3 linked regions of the Minwuia thermotolerans genome follow. The protein of the gene in region 1 interacts with the protein of each later gene in a pairwise test. Links are inferred from orthologs where the notes say so. Each region holds a gene or a part of one and is shown on either strand. Other genes may lie near its edges.

What was found.
Region 2: the proteins of ssb (region 1) and CWC60_RS16145 interact in binary tests that used the Escherichia coli proteins (3 or more experiments, as listed by UniProt). The link is inferred for Minwuia thermotolerans from one-to-one orthologs.
Region 3: the proteins of ssb (region 1) and CWC60_RS21965 interact in binary tests that used the Escherichia coli proteins (3 or more experiments, as listed by UniProt). The link is inferred for Minwuia thermotolerans from one-to-one orthologs.

Annotation. Positions count from the first base shown.
Region 1 is NZ_PIGG01000009.1:29,402-34,832, reverse strand. Bases 2,664-5,431 are described here. They hold ssb (single-stranded DNA-binding protein), read right to left. Parts: upstream 4,419-5,431; coding sequence 3,909-4,418; downstream 2,664-3,908. Other genes in these bases: uvrA (excinuclease ABC subunit UvrA), read left to right, coding at 4,656-5,431; CWC60_RS01050 (DUF6691 family protein), read left to right, coding at 3,265-3,855; CWC60_RS01055 (YeeE/YedE thiosulfate transporter family protein), read left to right, coding at 2,701-3,261. Outside these bases: CWC60_RS01075 (DUF2306 domain-containing protein), read left to right, coding at 1-203; CWC60_RS01070 (class I SAM-dependent methyltransferase), read left to right, coding at 276-971; CWC60_RS01065 (methyltransferase domain-containing protein), read left to right, coding at 968-1,612; CWC60_RS01060 (hypothetical protein), read left to right, coding at 1,609-2,607. UniProt on the Escherichia coli protein: Plays an important role in DNA replication, recombination and repair. Binds to ssDNA and to an array of partner proteins to recruit them to their sites of action during DNA metabolism. Acts as a sliding platform that migrates on DNA via reptation.
Region 2 is NZ_PIGG01000053.1:16,380-22,041, forward strand. The notes cover bases 1,462-4,460. They hold CWC60_RS16145 (DNA polymerase III subunit chi), read left to right. Parts: upstream 1,462-2,737; coding sequence 2,738-3,184; downstream 3,185-4,460. Other genes in these bases: CWC60_RS16140 (leucyl aminopeptidase), read left to right, coding at 1,462-2,741; CWC60_RS16150 (ParA family protein), read left to right, coding at 3,298-4,323; CWC60_RS16155 (SIR2 family protein), read left to right, coding at 4,387-4,460. In the rest of the region: CWC60_RS16135 (LptF/LptG family permease), read right to left, coding at 1-1,060; more of CWC60_RS16140, read left to right, coding at 1,236-1,461; more of CWC60_RS16155, read left to right, coding at 4,461-5,178; CWC60_RS16160 (TauD/TfdA dioxygenase family protein), read left to right, coding at 5,298-5,662. UniProt on the Escherichia coli protein: Part of the beta sliding clamp loading complex, which hydrolyzes ATP to load the beta clamp onto primed DNA to form the DNA replication pre-initiation complex.
Region 3 is NZ_PIGG01000076.1:97,168-101,602, reverse strand. The notes cover bases 92-3,101. They hold CWC60_RS21965 (primosomal protein N'), read right to left. Parts: upstream 2,702-3,101; coding sequence 482-2,701; downstream 92-481. Other genes in these bases: fsa (fructose-6-phosphate aldolase), read left to right, coding at 2,776-3,101; CWC60_RS21970 (F0F1 ATP synthase subunit delta), read right to left, coding at 92-261. In the rest of the region: more of CWC60_RS21970, read right to left, coding at 1-91; more of fsa, read left to right, coding at 3,102-3,450; CWC60_RS21955 (DUF484 family protein), read left to right, coding at 3,454-4,179; CWC60_RS21950 (RidA family protein), read left to right, coding at 4,202-4,435.

The sequences.
Region 1 (5,431 bases):
ATCTGGCCGGCCACGGCTATTCGATGATCATGCTCTATGGCGGACTGGTCACCGCCGGCTTCTTCGCCGCCCAGCGCCATGGCCTCGACCTGCCCGCGACCGCCCTCGTGACGCTGGTCGCCGGCTTCTGGATCGTCTGGATCGCGTTCGCAGAGATGCTGCGCCGGCGGCTTGCGCGGCGGACGGCGGATTTGCGATCCTGAACCTAAGGCAATCATGGCCGGACACGACAGCCGATGAGCGGCAAGGATCCGAACGAAGTGGATGAAACGAACGTGAGGACCGCCGCCCGCCGTGGGCCGCCGCCGCCGACCGAGCCGGCCTGCCCGGTCTGCCTGTCCGCGCGGACCGCGGTCCTGCTGGCAGTGGACGGGCGCGACTACTGGCGATGCCGCGATTGCGAGGCCCGCTTTCTCGATCCGGCTCAGCTGCCGGCGCGCGCGGCCGAGCGGGCCTATTACACAGGGCACCAGAACGACGTTGGCGATCCGGGCTACCGGCGTTTTCTCTCGAAGCTGGCGCTGCCGCTGCTCGCCCGTCTGGAGTCCCCGTCGGCCGGACTCGACTATGGCTGCGGGCCGGGCCCGGCTCTCGCCGCGATGTTCCGCGAGGCCGGTCACGAAGTGGCGCTCTACGATCCCTTCTTCGCGCCCGATCCGACAGTGCTTGAAGACGTCTACGATTTCGTCGTCTGCAGCGAGACGGCGGAGCATTTTCACCGGCCGGCGGAAGAGTTCCGCCGGCTGCGCCGGCTCGTACGGCCCGGGGGCTGGCTCGGCATCATGACGTGTTTCCAGACGGACGACGCGCGCTTCGCCGCCTGGCACTACCGCCGGGATCCGACCCATGTCGTGTTCTACCGCGAATCGACCTTCCGCCATCTCGCCGGCAGCTGGGGCTGGTCCTTCCGCACGCCCGTCAAGGATGTCGTCCTGATGCAGCGGCCCGGACCGGGGAATGACGGCGAATGACCACCTTGCTGCATACGCAACGGCTGGATTCGGTCTGCGCCGCCATCGACGAGAGCGGGCCCGCCAGCCTCGTCGATCTGGGCTGCGGCGACGGCGATCTCCTCGTGCGACTGGCGCGGAATTCCGGCATCGGACGGCTGGTCGGGATGGATCTGTGTCCCCGGGCGCTGGACCGTCTGAGGGAGAGACTGAAGACCGAGGCGGACGGGGCCGGGCGGATCGAAGTCCGTATGGGTTCGATGCTGGAACCCCAGACGGACCTGCGGGGGTTCGACTGCGCGGTGCTGCTGGAGACCATCGAGCATATCGAGCCGGAACGGCTGTCGAAGCTGGAGCGCTCAGTGTTCCACGACCTGCGCCCGAAGACTGTCATCGTGACGACGCCGAACGTCGAGTACAACGTCATCCTCGGCGTGCCGGCCCACCGCTTCCGCCATCCCGGCCACCGCTTCGAATGGCCTCGGGCCAGGTTTCGGAAATGGGGCGCCAGAGTCGCCGGAAGCGCCGGCTACAAGGTCGAATTCCGCGATATCGGAGGCGTCCATCCCGAGTTGGGGGGCGCCAGCCAGATGGCGGTTTTCCGGTCGGACGCGCATGATGCGTTGGCGCGGCGGAATCCCGGCGGTAGCTTGGACGCATGAATGCCATCGACCCGATTCAGGCGGCGCGCTGGGACGCGGCGCGCGAACTGCACCACCGCTACTTCATCGGCCTGATCCTCTTCGTCCTGCAGAAGCACGGTACGGATGCCGCGGCCGGGATGATGCAGCGCACCTTCGAGCGCCAGCGGGGGCAGAAGTTCCTGCAATCCATCGAGAAACTCGGCCTTGCCGGCCTGCCGCCGGCCGAGACGGCGGCGAAGTTCCTCTATCTCGCCAACAAGCTGGGCGGCGTGCTGGTCGAATGCGCCGTCGAGAGCCCGGAAAAGGCCTGGATCCGCTATCCGACGCCGCGCTGGATGTACGACGGCACGGCGATCTGCGCCATTCCGCCCGAAGTCTCGACCGCGCCCATGCGCGGCTTCCACAGCCAGATCGGCGCCACCCTCGGCGTCGAGAGTCTCGGCTATGTCTGCGTCGGGCAAACGGCGGAGGGCCACCCGGGCCTGGAAGGGTTCTTCATCGACCGGGGCCGGCCGCTGGCGCCCCATGAACGTCTCAGTTTCGAGCCGGACCACCCCCGGCCCGACTACGACCCGGCGCAATTCCCGACGGTCGACTGGCCGGAAGACCGGCTGCTGAAGGTGAAACGCAACTACGCCGTCACCTATCTGACCAACGCCCTGCCGGCGCTGATCGAGGTGCTCGGCGCGCGCGACGCCGGGGAGGCGGGCCACGGCGCCGGGGTCCGGATCGGCCTGCACTACTATGGCAGGCTGCGCGACATCATGGGCGAGCCCGGCGACTTCGGCGATTTCCTGCTGGCCCTGCTGTCCGGGATGGACGAGGCGGCCGGGCGCAAGGACGCCCATACGGTCGCGCAGACCGGCTGGCGCACCATGCGCGGCCGGGAGGACCAGTTCGATCCCCTGCTGCGCGCCTGGTCGGGACTGATCGAGGGCTGTCTTCTGGTCCACGACCGCACGCGGCGCTTCCGCGTCGAACGCGACGGCGAACGGATCGTCTGGCGGTTCTGATCCGCGGCGCCGCGCCACTTGACCCAGATCAAGCCTGCGGCGGCCGTCCCGTGATCTATTGTCCATCTGAACCCTGTAAAATGGAGGTGGGCGATGATCCTCTCGCCACGCAATGGCGGCATCCTGCTGGGTGTCGTCTTCTTCGCCGCGGTCCTGCTGGTGAAGCCCATCGGCGTCTCGACCCAGTTCGTGATCCTGGACGGCATGATCTGGGACCTGTTCGCGCCTGAAGTCGTCGTCGTCGACGAGACGGCGAAGAGCGGCTACGCCAGCCCCAACGCCTATCTCGACAAGAGCGGCGGGAGCTATGCGAAGAACGTCGCCAATCCGCTGAACTACAGCTTCGTCTTCGTCATCGCGATGATGGCCGGCGCCCTCGTCTCGGCGCTGCTTCGCGGCGGCGTCGGGCGGGAAGAGCGTACGATGCCGGCAGTCTGGCGCGCCAATTTCGGCGACTCTCCGGCGAAGCGCTACGCCGCGGTCTTCGTCGCCGGATTCATCGTGCTCTTCGGCGCCCGCCTGGCCGGCGGCTGCACATCCGGCCACATGATGAGCGGCATGATGCAGACTGCCCTCTCCGGCTACGTCTTTGCCGCCGGCGCCTTTCTCGCCGCGATCCCCGTCGCCCTCATCCTGTTCCGCAAGGAGGCCTGAGCCATGACCGAGATGCTTCTCGCCATCGTCCTCGGCGCGGCGTTCGGCGCCACGCTGGACCGGATCGGGGCCACCAACCCCGGTTACATCATCCGCATGCTGAACCTGACCGAAACGCACCTGATGAAGACCATCTTCACCGGCATCGGCGTCGCATCGGTGCTGCTGTTCGGCGGCTTGCTGCTCGGCGTGGTCGATCCGGGCCACCTGTCGGTGAAGTCGGCCTATGCCGGCGTCTTCATCGGCGGCCTGCTGCTCGGCGCGGGCTTCGCGGTCGCCGGCTACTGCCCCGGGACGGGGCTGACCGCGCTGGCCACAGGCCGCAAGGATGCGCTGTTCTTCGCCATTGGCGGCCTGTGCGGCGCGGCGGCCTACATGGTGAGCTACGAAGACTTCGCCGGCAGCGCGATGCTGGCGGACATCGCCGGCGGCAAGACGACCCTGGGTCTGATCGAGGGCGCCGGCTACCCGGCTCTGTTCGAGAGCCTGAGCGGCGAAATCCTCGGCATCGCCGTTGGCGTCGTCTTCATCGCCATCGGTCTGCTGCTGCCGCACCGCCTGACCGGCAAGCCAAGGTCGATCGCGGCCGAATAGCAGAACGGCAACCGGGGCCGGACACCGCAGTCCGGCCCCTTTCCGTGCCGTCCCTAGAACGGAATTTCGTCGTCCAGGTCACTGCCGCCGCCATAGTCGTCGCGGCCACCGCCGCCGCTACCGCCGCCGGAGCCGCCGCTGCGGCCGCCGCCGTAGCCGCCGCCGCCATCGCCATAGCCGCCGTCATCGCCGCCACCGCTGCCGCCACCGGCGCCGCGGCTGTCGAGCATCTGCAACTCGCCCCGGAAGCGGTTGAGCACGACCTCGGTCGAGTAACGGTCCTGGCCCGACTGGTCCTGCCATTTCCGGGTCTGCAGCTGGCCCTCGATATAGACCTTGGAGCCCTTCTTCAGATACTGCTCGGCGACGCGGGCGAGGTTCTCGTTGAAGATCACCACCCGGTGCCATTCGGTGCGCTCGCGCCGTTCGCCGGAGTTCCTGTCACGCCACTGCTCGGACGTGGCGAGGCGCAGGTTCACCACCGGATTGCCGTCGTTCATGCGGCGCACTTCCGGGTCGGCGCCCAGATTGCCCACCAGAATGACCTTGTTCACCCCTGCCATGTTCAGCCCTCCGCGCCGGAATCGATTCTGCCCCGAGTCTTAGCCCCTCGCGGCGGCGGACGCCACCGGCTTGCGACGGCCCGCCGGGGGGCGGCTGATCGGCGCACGCCACCGGGGAACGGTCCAAAACCGGCTCCGCGCCCTATATTGTCATGAGACGCGCCGAAGGTCTGGTCCGGCCCGGCGAGGCGCGATAGGTTTTCCATTCGTTCCGCTTTCTCCGGCAGATGGTGTTTCATGCAGAAGGTCATCAGTGTCCGCGGCGCCCGCGAGCACAATCTGAAGGGCATTGACGTCGACATTCCCCGCGACCGGCTGGTGGTGATCACCGGGCTGTCGGGTTCGGGCAAGTCGTCGCTGGCCTTCGACACCATCTACGCCGAAGGGCAGCGCCGCTATGTCGAGAGCCTTTCGGCCTATGCGCGCCAGTTCCTGGAACTGATGCAGAAGCCGGACGTCGACCACATCGAGGGGCTGAGCCCGGCCATCTCCATAGAGCAGAAAACGACGTCGAAGAATCCGCGCTCCACCGTCGGCACGGTGACCGAGATCCATGACTACATGCGCCTGCTCTGGGCCCGGATCGGCATCCCCTACTCGCCCGCGACCGGCGAGCCGATCGAGAGCCAGACGGTCAGCCAGATGGTCGACCGGGTGATGGCCATGGAGGAAGGCACGCGGCTCTACCTGCTGGCGCCCATGGTGCGCGGCCGCAAGGGCGAGTACCGCAAGGAGTTCAGGGATCTCAGGAAGGGCGGCTTCCAGCGCGTCAAGGTCGACGGCGAGCTCTACGACATCGAGGACGTGCCGGCGCTCGACAAGAAGCTCAAGCACGACATCGAGGTGGTGGTCGACCGCATCGTCGTCCGCGACGACATCGCCACCCGCCTCGCCGACAGCTTCGAGACCGCGCTGGCCCTGGCCGAGGGCATCGCCATTGCCGAGAACGCCGACGGCGGCGAGCGGACCGTCTTCTCGGCCAAGTTCGCCTGCCCGGTCTCCGGCTTCACCAT
Region 2 (5,662 bases), on another replicon or contig:
GGAACAGGCTGCCGGCGATCGCGGCCAACAGCAGCACATAGACCAGCGTATTGAAGAAAGGCTCCGTCGCCGCCGCCTGGGTCAGCCCCAGTACGGCCGCCTGCAACAGGCCTGCGCTGAGGCAACCGACCCAGATACGCGCGCCGACGCCGCGCCGGTCGAACTCGCCATAGAGCACCGTCGCGATCGCCATCAGGGCGAAGGCGATGGTCAACAGCGGCAACGCCACGCGCTTGTGCCCTTCCGCCTGGATCCTGTGATAGGTCGCCCGGTCGAAGTCGCCCGGATCGATGAGGAACAGATCCTCGATCGTACGTTCCTCAATCTTGGCCACGCGCACCGGCGCATTGCTGCCTACCAGATCGATCTCGACGTTGTAGCGGTCGAAGTAGAGGACGTTGATGTTGCCGCTCTCATGATCCTTCTCCTGGCGATTGCCGTTGAGCAGCAGAATCTTCGGGCCTTCCTCGGCGCGGATCAGCGTTCCCTGCTCCGCCATCATGGTCACCGACTTGCCCGGCTCGCGCTCGTCGTGAATCAGCAGGCCGTGGAGCTCGCCGCCGGACCGCCGTTCGGCGACATAGACCGTCAGACGGGTCTTGAGCGGCGTGAACGCGCCCTCGCGCAGCACCACGGTGGAGTAGATGTACTTCCACGCGAACCGGGTGTCGCGCATGGTCGAGTTCGCCATCGGCATGAAGTAGAACGTCATCGAGGCGACGAAAACCGCGCAGAATCCGGCCAGCAGCAGGCCGGGCCCGGCCAGCGCCATGCGGCTGAGACCGGCGGCGCGCATCACCACGAGTTCGCTGTCCGACGACATCCGCCAGTAGGCGTAGAGCATCCCGCAGAACAGGCCGATCGGGAGCGTCACAGGCAGAAGCTGCGGCAGCAGCAAGAACGAGATGTAGAAGAACGCGCCCATCGACATGTCATAGTTGATGATCTCGTCGACGAAACGCAGCGCCTGAAGGATCCAGATGATCCCGGTCAGCACCATCGTCACGAAGGCCGTAGGGCCCGCGGCGGCGCGAATCATGTAGCCGGTCAGATGACGCATGGCGGCGGAGTATAGCGACCTCAGCGGCCTGTGAAACCCGCTTGGGATGCCTTGCCGCGTGCATCCGGGCCACCTGCGCCGTCGCAGGCCCTGGCGGACGCAAAGCGCCCCATTTACACGGCCCGGCAAAGCTTGCGATATATCTGTCCGACAGTTTTTCAATGGGATGAGACAGATGGATATCTCGATTTCCGGCGCAAGCATTCCGGGCCGCGGCGTCGTCGTCGTCGGCGTCGCGAAGGACGGCAAACTGACGCCTGCCGCCAAGGCCCTGGACGAGAAGACCGAAGGCGCCATCCGACAGGTGCTGCGCGCCAGCCGCTTCACCGGCGCAAGCGGGCAGAGCCAGACCATCGCCGCGCCGCGTGGCACCAGGCTGGACCTGATCGTCCTGCTGGGCCTCGGCGAGACCAAGTCCCTGTCTTCCCATGATCTGGAACTGATCGGCGGCCGCGCCTTCAAGGCGGTCGCCAACTGCGGCGCGAAGCAGGCCAAGGTGATCATTGACGCCGAGGATCTGGCCGCGAAGTCGAAACTCACCAAGGGTGCGGCCCAGGCGCATATCGCGATGGGCGCGCGGCTGGCCAGCTACCGCTTCGACCACTACCACACGAAGCTGAAGGACGAGGACAAGCCCTCCCTGGAGCAGCTCGCCATCGGCGCCCGCGGCGCAGCCGCAGCGCGCGACGCTTTCGCCGCACTGGACAAGGTCGTCGACGGCGTCTTCCTGACCCGCGATCTGGTCAGCGAGCCTGCCAACATCCTCTATCCCGCCACCCTTGCCGACCGCTGCCAGGAACTCACCAAGCTGGGCGTCAAGGTTGAGGTGCTGGGCGAGGCGCAGATGAAGAAGCTCGGCATGGGCGCGCTGGTCGGCGTCGGCCAGGGCTCCGAGAAGGAAAGCCGGCTGGTCGTCATGCAGTGGAACGGCGGGGCGAAGAACGACAAGCCGATCGCCTTCGTCGGCAAGGGCGTCACCTTCGACACCGGCGGCATCTCCATCAAGCCGGCCGCCGGCATGGAGGACATGAAGTGGGACATGGGCGGCTCCGCCGCCGTCATCGGCGCCATGGCGGCGCTCGCCGGACGTCAGGCCAAGGCCAACGTCATCGGCGTGGTCGGCCTGGTCGAGAACATGCCGGACGGCAACGCGCAGCGCCCCGGCGACGTGGTCACCTCCATGTCGGGCCAGACGATCGAGGTGCTGAACACCGACGCCGAAGGCCGCCTCGTGCTCTGTGACGCCCTCTGGTACACGCAGGACCGCTTCAAGCCCGAGTTCATGATCAACCTCGCCACGCTGACCGGGGCCGTCATCATCTCGCTCGGCGACGAGTACGCCGGCCTGTTCTCCAACAACGACCGGCTGGCCACGCGGCTGATGGAAGCCGGCGAGGCCGTCGACGAGAAGCTCTGGCGCTTCCCGTTGCACAAGAACTACGACAAGAAGCTGAAGTCCGACATTGCCGACATGCGCAATATCGGAAACGCCCGCGGCGCGGGTTCCATCACCGCCGCGCAGTTCCTGCAGCGCTTCGTCAACGATGTGCCCTGGGCGCATCTCGACATCGCCGGCGTTACCTGGTCCAGCAGCGCCAGGCCGACGACGCCCAAGGGCGGCACAGGCTTCGGCGTCCGTGTCCTCGACGAACTGGTCCGCCGCCACTACGAGAGCAAATGACGGAAGTCGCGTTCTATCACCTGACCCGCAAGCCGCTGGAACGGGCCCTGCCCGAGCTGCTGGAAAAGGTGCTGGAGCGCGGCATGCGCGCGGTGGTGCTGGCGGGCTCCGAGGAGCGCGTGCGCGGCCTGGACGCGCATCTGTGGAGCTATGACAAGGCCTCGTTCCTGCCCCACGGCGCGGCCGGCGATGGCGATGCCGGGCGGCAGCCGATCTGGCTCACCGCCGAGCCGGAGAACCCCAATGCCGCCGAGGTGCTGATCCTGGTCGACGGCCGCGACGTGGCGGACAAGTCGGATTTTGCCCGCTGTCTGGACATGTTCAACGGCCTGGACGAGGACGCCGTGGCCGCCGCCCGCGCGCGCTGGCAGGCGGCCCGTGCGGCGGGCCACGTCTGCACCTACTGGAAACAGGGCGAGCGCGGCTGGGAACGGGGCACATAAGAACATCCCCGCCGCTCACTCTGGAACGTCACCCATGAGCATTGCAGACAGGGTTTCTTCGCGGACAAAGATATTATAGAATATTGCGCATTCGCCAATGTGTGGGAAACACTATGAAATCAATATCATTTTTTAATAACAAGGGTGGCGTTGGAAAAACGACACTCACTGAAAATATCGCTGCATATTTTGCCCTAGAGAAAAAACAGAGGGTTCTTATTATTGACTGCGATCCGCAATGCAATATTACTCAACTTGTTCTAGGTGATATCAAGACTATTGATTTATATTGGCCAGAAAAAAATAACAAAGAAGAAACTAAATCAAAAACAATACTGGACGTTGTGGATCCAATTCTAAGTGGAGATGCCGACATAAATTCTCGAATAAGACCTCTGAGATCAAGCAGCAATCGTTTCGGTGTCGATCTGCTACCCGGCCATCCCCGTTTCTCAACATTCGAGGACGAATTATCAGGATCTTGGGCCGAATTGCCTACCGGAAAGGCCGGCGGCTTCCGTGTGACAAACTGGCTACGGTCTTATTTACGCGGTTTAGAAGAAGATTACGATATTGTTTTTATTGACGTCAGCCCATCATTAGGGGCATTAAATAGATCTGTTCTTCTTTGCTCTGACTACTTTGTTGTCCCACTTGGCGCCGATGCATTTAGTGTCCTGGGTATTCGTAATATTTCCCGCTGGATGAGCAGTTGGATTGATTATTATGAAGTAGGTCTTGAACAGTCCGACAGATTGAATCCTGGAGGTTTAGAAAAATATAGTATTATGACAGATATTTCAATAAAGAGGGGTTTCATAGGCTTCACACTACAACAATACATTGCCAAAGCAAAAGCTGGAGTTCGGCGACCCACTAAAGCATATGAGAGAATATTGAATGATATACCCAGAGAGATAGACACTTATCTTAGCAGCTTTGTCGCGAACAATATGGCAACTCCACACCTGGGTGATGTTCCAAATCTATATAGCCTGATTCCGATGGCGCAGAGCGCGAACGCTCCAATTATTGCGCTCGAATCTAAGGATGGGCTAGTTGGAAGTCAATTTGGACAGGCTGCACGCTACCGCAACATTATCGGCGAATTGGCCGAAACTATCGGAGAGAGGGTATAAGTGCCCGTTTCTTGGCCAAATACACTTGTCCGTGAAATAGCGGAACGAAGAGCAATTCTATTCGTGGGCTCCGGCGTCACAAAATCGGCATTGCCCACACTTCCTAACTGGCCCGACCTATTAAGTGAACTGGCAGAGCGCGTAGATAAAAAGAAAGATGTGGCCCTTGTCAAAAGTCTGATCCGTAGAGACCGGCTTCTTGATGCCGCTGAATTGATAAATTCACTATTGTCGCCGGTTGAAAGACGGGCTATTTTTGAGAATAAATTTCTATTTACACCGCCACCTCAAGCAGAGATTTATAGATACCTACTGGATTTAGATTTTAAGGTATGCATAACCACAAATTACGATCAATTTCTTGAAAAGAATTTTGAATACCATAGCGGCGGCGCCATAGCCTACCAAGTTCGAACTTATAAATATGACAATTTTTTAGCTGATCTCAGATCTCCATCTCGGACTATTCTAAAACTACATGGGTGCATCACCGATCCGAGCAGTATCATACTGGACCGGCAGCCCTATTTTAAAGCAAAGGCCAATAATCCAGGTATATATGATATTGTTGAAGCCCTTTCGACGGTAAATACTGTATTATTTTTTGGATACTCTATAAATGATCCCGATATTCAGTTGATTTTAGAAAGAATTCATGCCAGATCTCGAACCGATCATCCACACTATGCGCTTGTGTCTAAATTCGAGCACCCGTCTCTTCGAAAAGCCCTGAATGAAACATTTAATGTATCGTTCGTCGAATACCCCAAAGGTATACACCAGGAATTTCCGGAGGCCGTAAAAGAATTGAGAGACGCAGTAAAGGCCGAACGGGCGCGGTTCGGTATTCCGTGATAGAATTGGGCACGATAATTTTTAGGATCGAACTTGTTTCAATCGCGCTTCTGAGTACGGATGGCATAAGTTTAGGTTGGTGGCTGTCACAAACCCACAAAGGGGAGGATTAGAATACGATGAATAGCATCTACCACCATATCCGGGTCATGCCGCTGACCGGCGTGCTGGGCGCGGAGATCGAGGGCGCGGATCTCACAATGCCGCTGCCCGACCCGGTGTTCGAGGAGATCGAGCAGGCCTTCACCGATCATTCGGTGCTGGTCTTCCGGGACCAGGACATGTCCATCGAGGATCAGAAACGCTTTACGCGCCGCTTCGGCGAGTTCGGCTTCGAGCCCTATGTCGACACCATGAAGGAGCATCCGGAAGTCATCGAGGTCCTCAAGGAGGCCAGCGAGTCCGGCATGCTGAATTTCGGCGGCAACTGGCACTCCGACTGGAGCTTCCAGGAGGCGCCGCCCCGGGCCACCATCCTGCACGC
Region 3 (4,435 bases), on another replicon or contig:
CACCACGCCGACGAAGTTCTTGACCGTCCGGCCGACGCCGGCGGCCTCGAGAACGGCGTCCATCGCGCTGGCCTGATCCTGACGGCTGATGACGGGCGATCGCACCACTTTCACCAGATCCGCGCTCTCTTCGAGAAGGCTCGAGATCGTCTGCAGGTCGCGCTGTACGTCGTCCAGCGCATTCTGTTCTTCCGCGAGATCGAACAGAGCCGTCGCGTATCGTCCGGCGATGCCGGCTGTAATCGATTTATCGGCAGCCAAGAAATCCGTCCCCGAAGGTGAGTGCCCTGCCCGACGTTCTCTAGCGTCTTCGCTTCGGGAACAGCCGGGCCTCCAACGCTCAGACAAAGCGGTCACAGCGCGGTGCCCCCTGCATCGCGTGCAACCCGGCGGCTTCTAGCATGCGCTCTTTCAGAACGGCAATCCCCCCCATTGCGGCATTGTGTCCATTGCGCCGCCGGGGGCCGCCAGGTCCCGGAAATCAAAGGAAACTGTGGGGGTCCACGTCGATGACGAGACGCGCGGCGGCGGGCAGCTTCACGTCCTTCAGCCACTGGCGGACATAGGGCTGCAGGGCCCGGCCGGAACGGCTGGAGACGAGGAACCGGAAACGATGGCGGCCGCGCACCACCGCGATCGGCGCCGGCGCGGGACCCAGCACGCGGATGTCGCTGTCGCCCGCCCCCGGCACTGCGCGGGCCAGCATGGCCGCCAGCTCGCGCGCCTGGGCATGCTCCGGCGCCGAGAGCACCAGGGCCACCAGCCGGCCGAAGGGCGGCATCCCCGCCGCACGGCGCGAATCGAGTTCGCGCTCGACGAAGGCGTCCGTGTCGTGGCGCGCCAGCGCCTGAAGGACCGGCGATTCGCTCTGGTGGGTCTGCACCAGCACCCGCCCCGGCTTCTCCGCGCGCCCGGCGCGGCCCGCCACCTGGTGAAGAAGCTGATGCGTGCGCTCGGCCGCGCGCAGATCGCCGCCCTCCAGGCCGAGATCGGCGTCGACCACGCCGACGGTGGTCAGCCCCGGGAAATTGTGGCCCTTGGCGACGATCTGGGTGCCGATCATCAGGTCGACCTCACCGCGGTTCATCGCCTCGATCAGCTTTTCGGCCTGTTCGGGCCCGCGCACCAGATCCGAGGTCATCAGCGCCAGCCGCGCCTCCGGAAACAGCGCCGCCGCCTCCTCGGCCAGACGTTCCACGCCCGGCCCGCAGGCCTTCAGCCGGTCCTCCGCGCCACAGGACGGGCATTCCTTCGGCTTGCGGGTTTCGTAGCCGCAGTGATGGCACTGCAACCGGCCGAGATAGCGGTGCTCGACCAGCCAGGCGGTGCAGTGCGGGCACTGCAGGCGGAAGCCGCAGGCGTCGCAGAGCGTCAGCGGCGCGTAGCCCCGGCGGTTCAGGAACAGCAGCGCCTGCTCGCCCGCTTCCAGCGATTCGCGGACCGCCTGCTCGAGCGGGGGCGAGATCCAGCGCCCGGGCGGCGGCCGCGCCTCGCGCAGATCGACCAGCGTGATCGCCGGCAGTTCGGCGACGCCGTAGCGCTGCGGCAGGCGAACATGGGCGTAGCGTCCGTCGCGGACGTTCTTCACCGTCTCCAGCGAAGGCGTGGCGGAGACCAGCACCGCAGGCCGTTCCAGGATGGAGGCCCTGAGCACCGCCATGTCGCGGGCGTGATAGTGCAGCCCGTCTTCCTGCTTGTAGGAAGTGTCGTGCTCCTCGTCGACGACGATCAGGCCGAGATCGGGAAAGGGCAGATAGAGCGCCGAGCGCGCACCGACGGCGATCCGGGCCTCGCCGGTGACGATGCGGCGGTAGGCCAGCCGCCGGTCCCGGTCGCTGAGGCCCGAATGCCACTGCACGGGCGCCGCGCCGAAGCGTTCGGCGAAGCGGCCGACGATCTGCTGGGTCAGCGCGATCTCCGGCAACAGGACCAGGACCTGATGGCCCGCCGCCAGGGCCTCCGCCACGGCCTCGCAATAGACCTCGGTCTTGCCGGCGCCGGTCACGCCTTCCAGCAGGGTGACCGAGAAGCCCTGCCCCACCGCCCGGCGCAGCGCGTCCGCCGCCTGCTTCTGGTCGGGGTTGAGTTCGGGCCGCCGCGCCGCCGGATCGGGCTGCGCCAGCGGCGGGTCCGCCGCGCGCTCGAAGGCCTCCAGCGCGCCCTGTTCGGCCAGTCCCTTGACCACCGAGGGGCCGACGCCGGCGATCTCGGCCAGATCCTTCGCCGTCATGGGCGGCGCGCCGCTGGCGGCCTCCAGCACGCGCTCGCGGGCCGGGGTCATGCGCTTCGGCGTCTCGCCGGTGGCGCGGTAGACGGTGACCGGCCGGGGCGGCCGGGCATGGCCCAGCCGGCGGGTGACCATCGACAGCACGTCGCCCAGCGGCCGGATGTAATAGCGCGCGGTGACCGTGAGAAAGCGGCGGAAGGCATCGTCCAGGGCGGGCAGCCCGTCCAGGATCTCCAGCACCGGCTTCAGCTTCGCCGCGGCCACCGGCGCAGCGTCGCCGCCCTCCGGTTCGTCCCAGACGACGCCGGTCACCTCGCGCGGACCGAGGGGGACGCGCACCACCGCGCCGGGCGGCGGAACCCGGTCCCCCGGGGCCAGATAGTCATAGGGCTCCCCGAACGGCAGCGGCAGCAAGACCTTGACGCGGGCCGGGCCGGACGCAACAAGTCGGGGGGAGGAACCGGGGTCGGACATGCCGGCCAGTCTATGGCGGCCGGTTCGCGCAGCAAGCCGCGCAGGCCCCCGCCAGCAAACGCAATGGGTTAAGCATGAAGTTCTTTGTCGACAGCGCGGACGTGGCGGCGATTCGCGAGCTCAACGCGACCGGGCTGGTGGATGGCGTGACCACCAATCCGTCGCTGATCGCCAAGTCCGGTGCACGCATCCTGGACGTGGTGGCGGAGATCGCCGGTCTGATCGACGGCCCCGTCTCCGCCGAGGTCACCGCGACCGATCACGACACCATGCTGAAGGAAGGCCGGAAACTGGCGAAGATCGCGCCCAATATCGCCGTCAAGGTGCCGCTGACCATGGACGGGCTGAAGACCTGCAAGGCGCTGAGCGACGACGGCGTGATGGTCAACGTGACGCTGTGCTTCAGCGCCAACCAGGCGCTGCTGGCCGCCAAGGCGGGCGCGAGCTTCATCTCGCCCTTCGTCGGCCGGCTGGACGATATCGGCCAGGATGGCATGGAGCTGATCTCCGACATCGTCGAGATCTACGAGAACTACGCCTTCGAGACCGAGGTGCTGGTGGCCTCGATCCGCCATCCCATGCACCTGCTGCAGGCGGCCAAGATCGGCGCCGACGTCGCCACCCTGCCGCCGGACGTGCTGCACCGCCTGGCGGACCACCCGCTGACCGACAAGGGCCTGAAGGCCTTCCTCGACGACTGGGCGAAGACCGGCCAGTCGATCCTGGACGCCGACACGGCCGAGGTCTGAACGGTGGCCGCCCGGCGCCCCGGAAAGAACCCGCCAGACGGCCCGACCGAGGACGAGGTCGCCGACTTCCTGGCCCGCCATCCCGACTTCCTGAACCGCCGGCCGGAGTTGCTGCGCCGGCTGGCGCCGCCGTCCCGCTTCGAAGAGGCCCCGGGCGACGGCGCGGAGATCGTCGACATGCAGGGCTTCATGGTGACGCGCCTGCAGCAGGATCTGGCCCGCACCCGCGACAGCCATGACGAACTGATCCAGTCCGCGCGCTCCAACCTGTCCAGCCAGGCCCTGATCCACCAGGCGGTGCTGGCCCTGCTCGACGCCCGCGACTTCGAGGAACTGATCCACACCGTCACCCACGACCTGCCGCTGCTGCTCGACGTGGACGCGTCTTCGCTCTGCATCGAATCGGACGGCACGCCGGCTTCGCGGACCCAGGGCGTCTACGTCCTGCCCGTGGGCGCCGTCGACCAGGCGCTGGGGCCGGAGCGCCGCGTGCTGCTGCGCGAGCGGGCCGAGGACACGGAACGGATGTTCGGCCCGGCGGCGGCGCTGGTCCGCTCCGACGCGCTGGTCCGGCTGACGCCGAACAGCCACGCCCCGGTGGCGCTGCTGGCGCTGGGCAGCCGGGAGGGGGGCCGCTTCCACCCCGGCCAGGGCACCGAACTGCTCGCCTTCATGGCCGAAGTGCTGGAAAGATGCCTGCGCAAATGGTTGAATCTTCCCGCGGCCTGAACCGCTGGCGAGGGAGTACGCAATGAAACCCGAAATGATCGTGCCCGACGGACAGGGCTGGGCGCCGAAGCACTTCCACATGGCGCCTGCGACGCGCGCGAAGGGCATGATCTGGATGTCCGGCGTGGTCGCCAACCAGAGCGAGGCGGGCGACGGCGCCATGGAGGCCGCGATCGAGCAGGCCTTCGAGACCATCGGCCAGACGCTCGCGGCGGCGGGCAGCGACTGGGACCACGTGGTCGACATCACCTCCTAC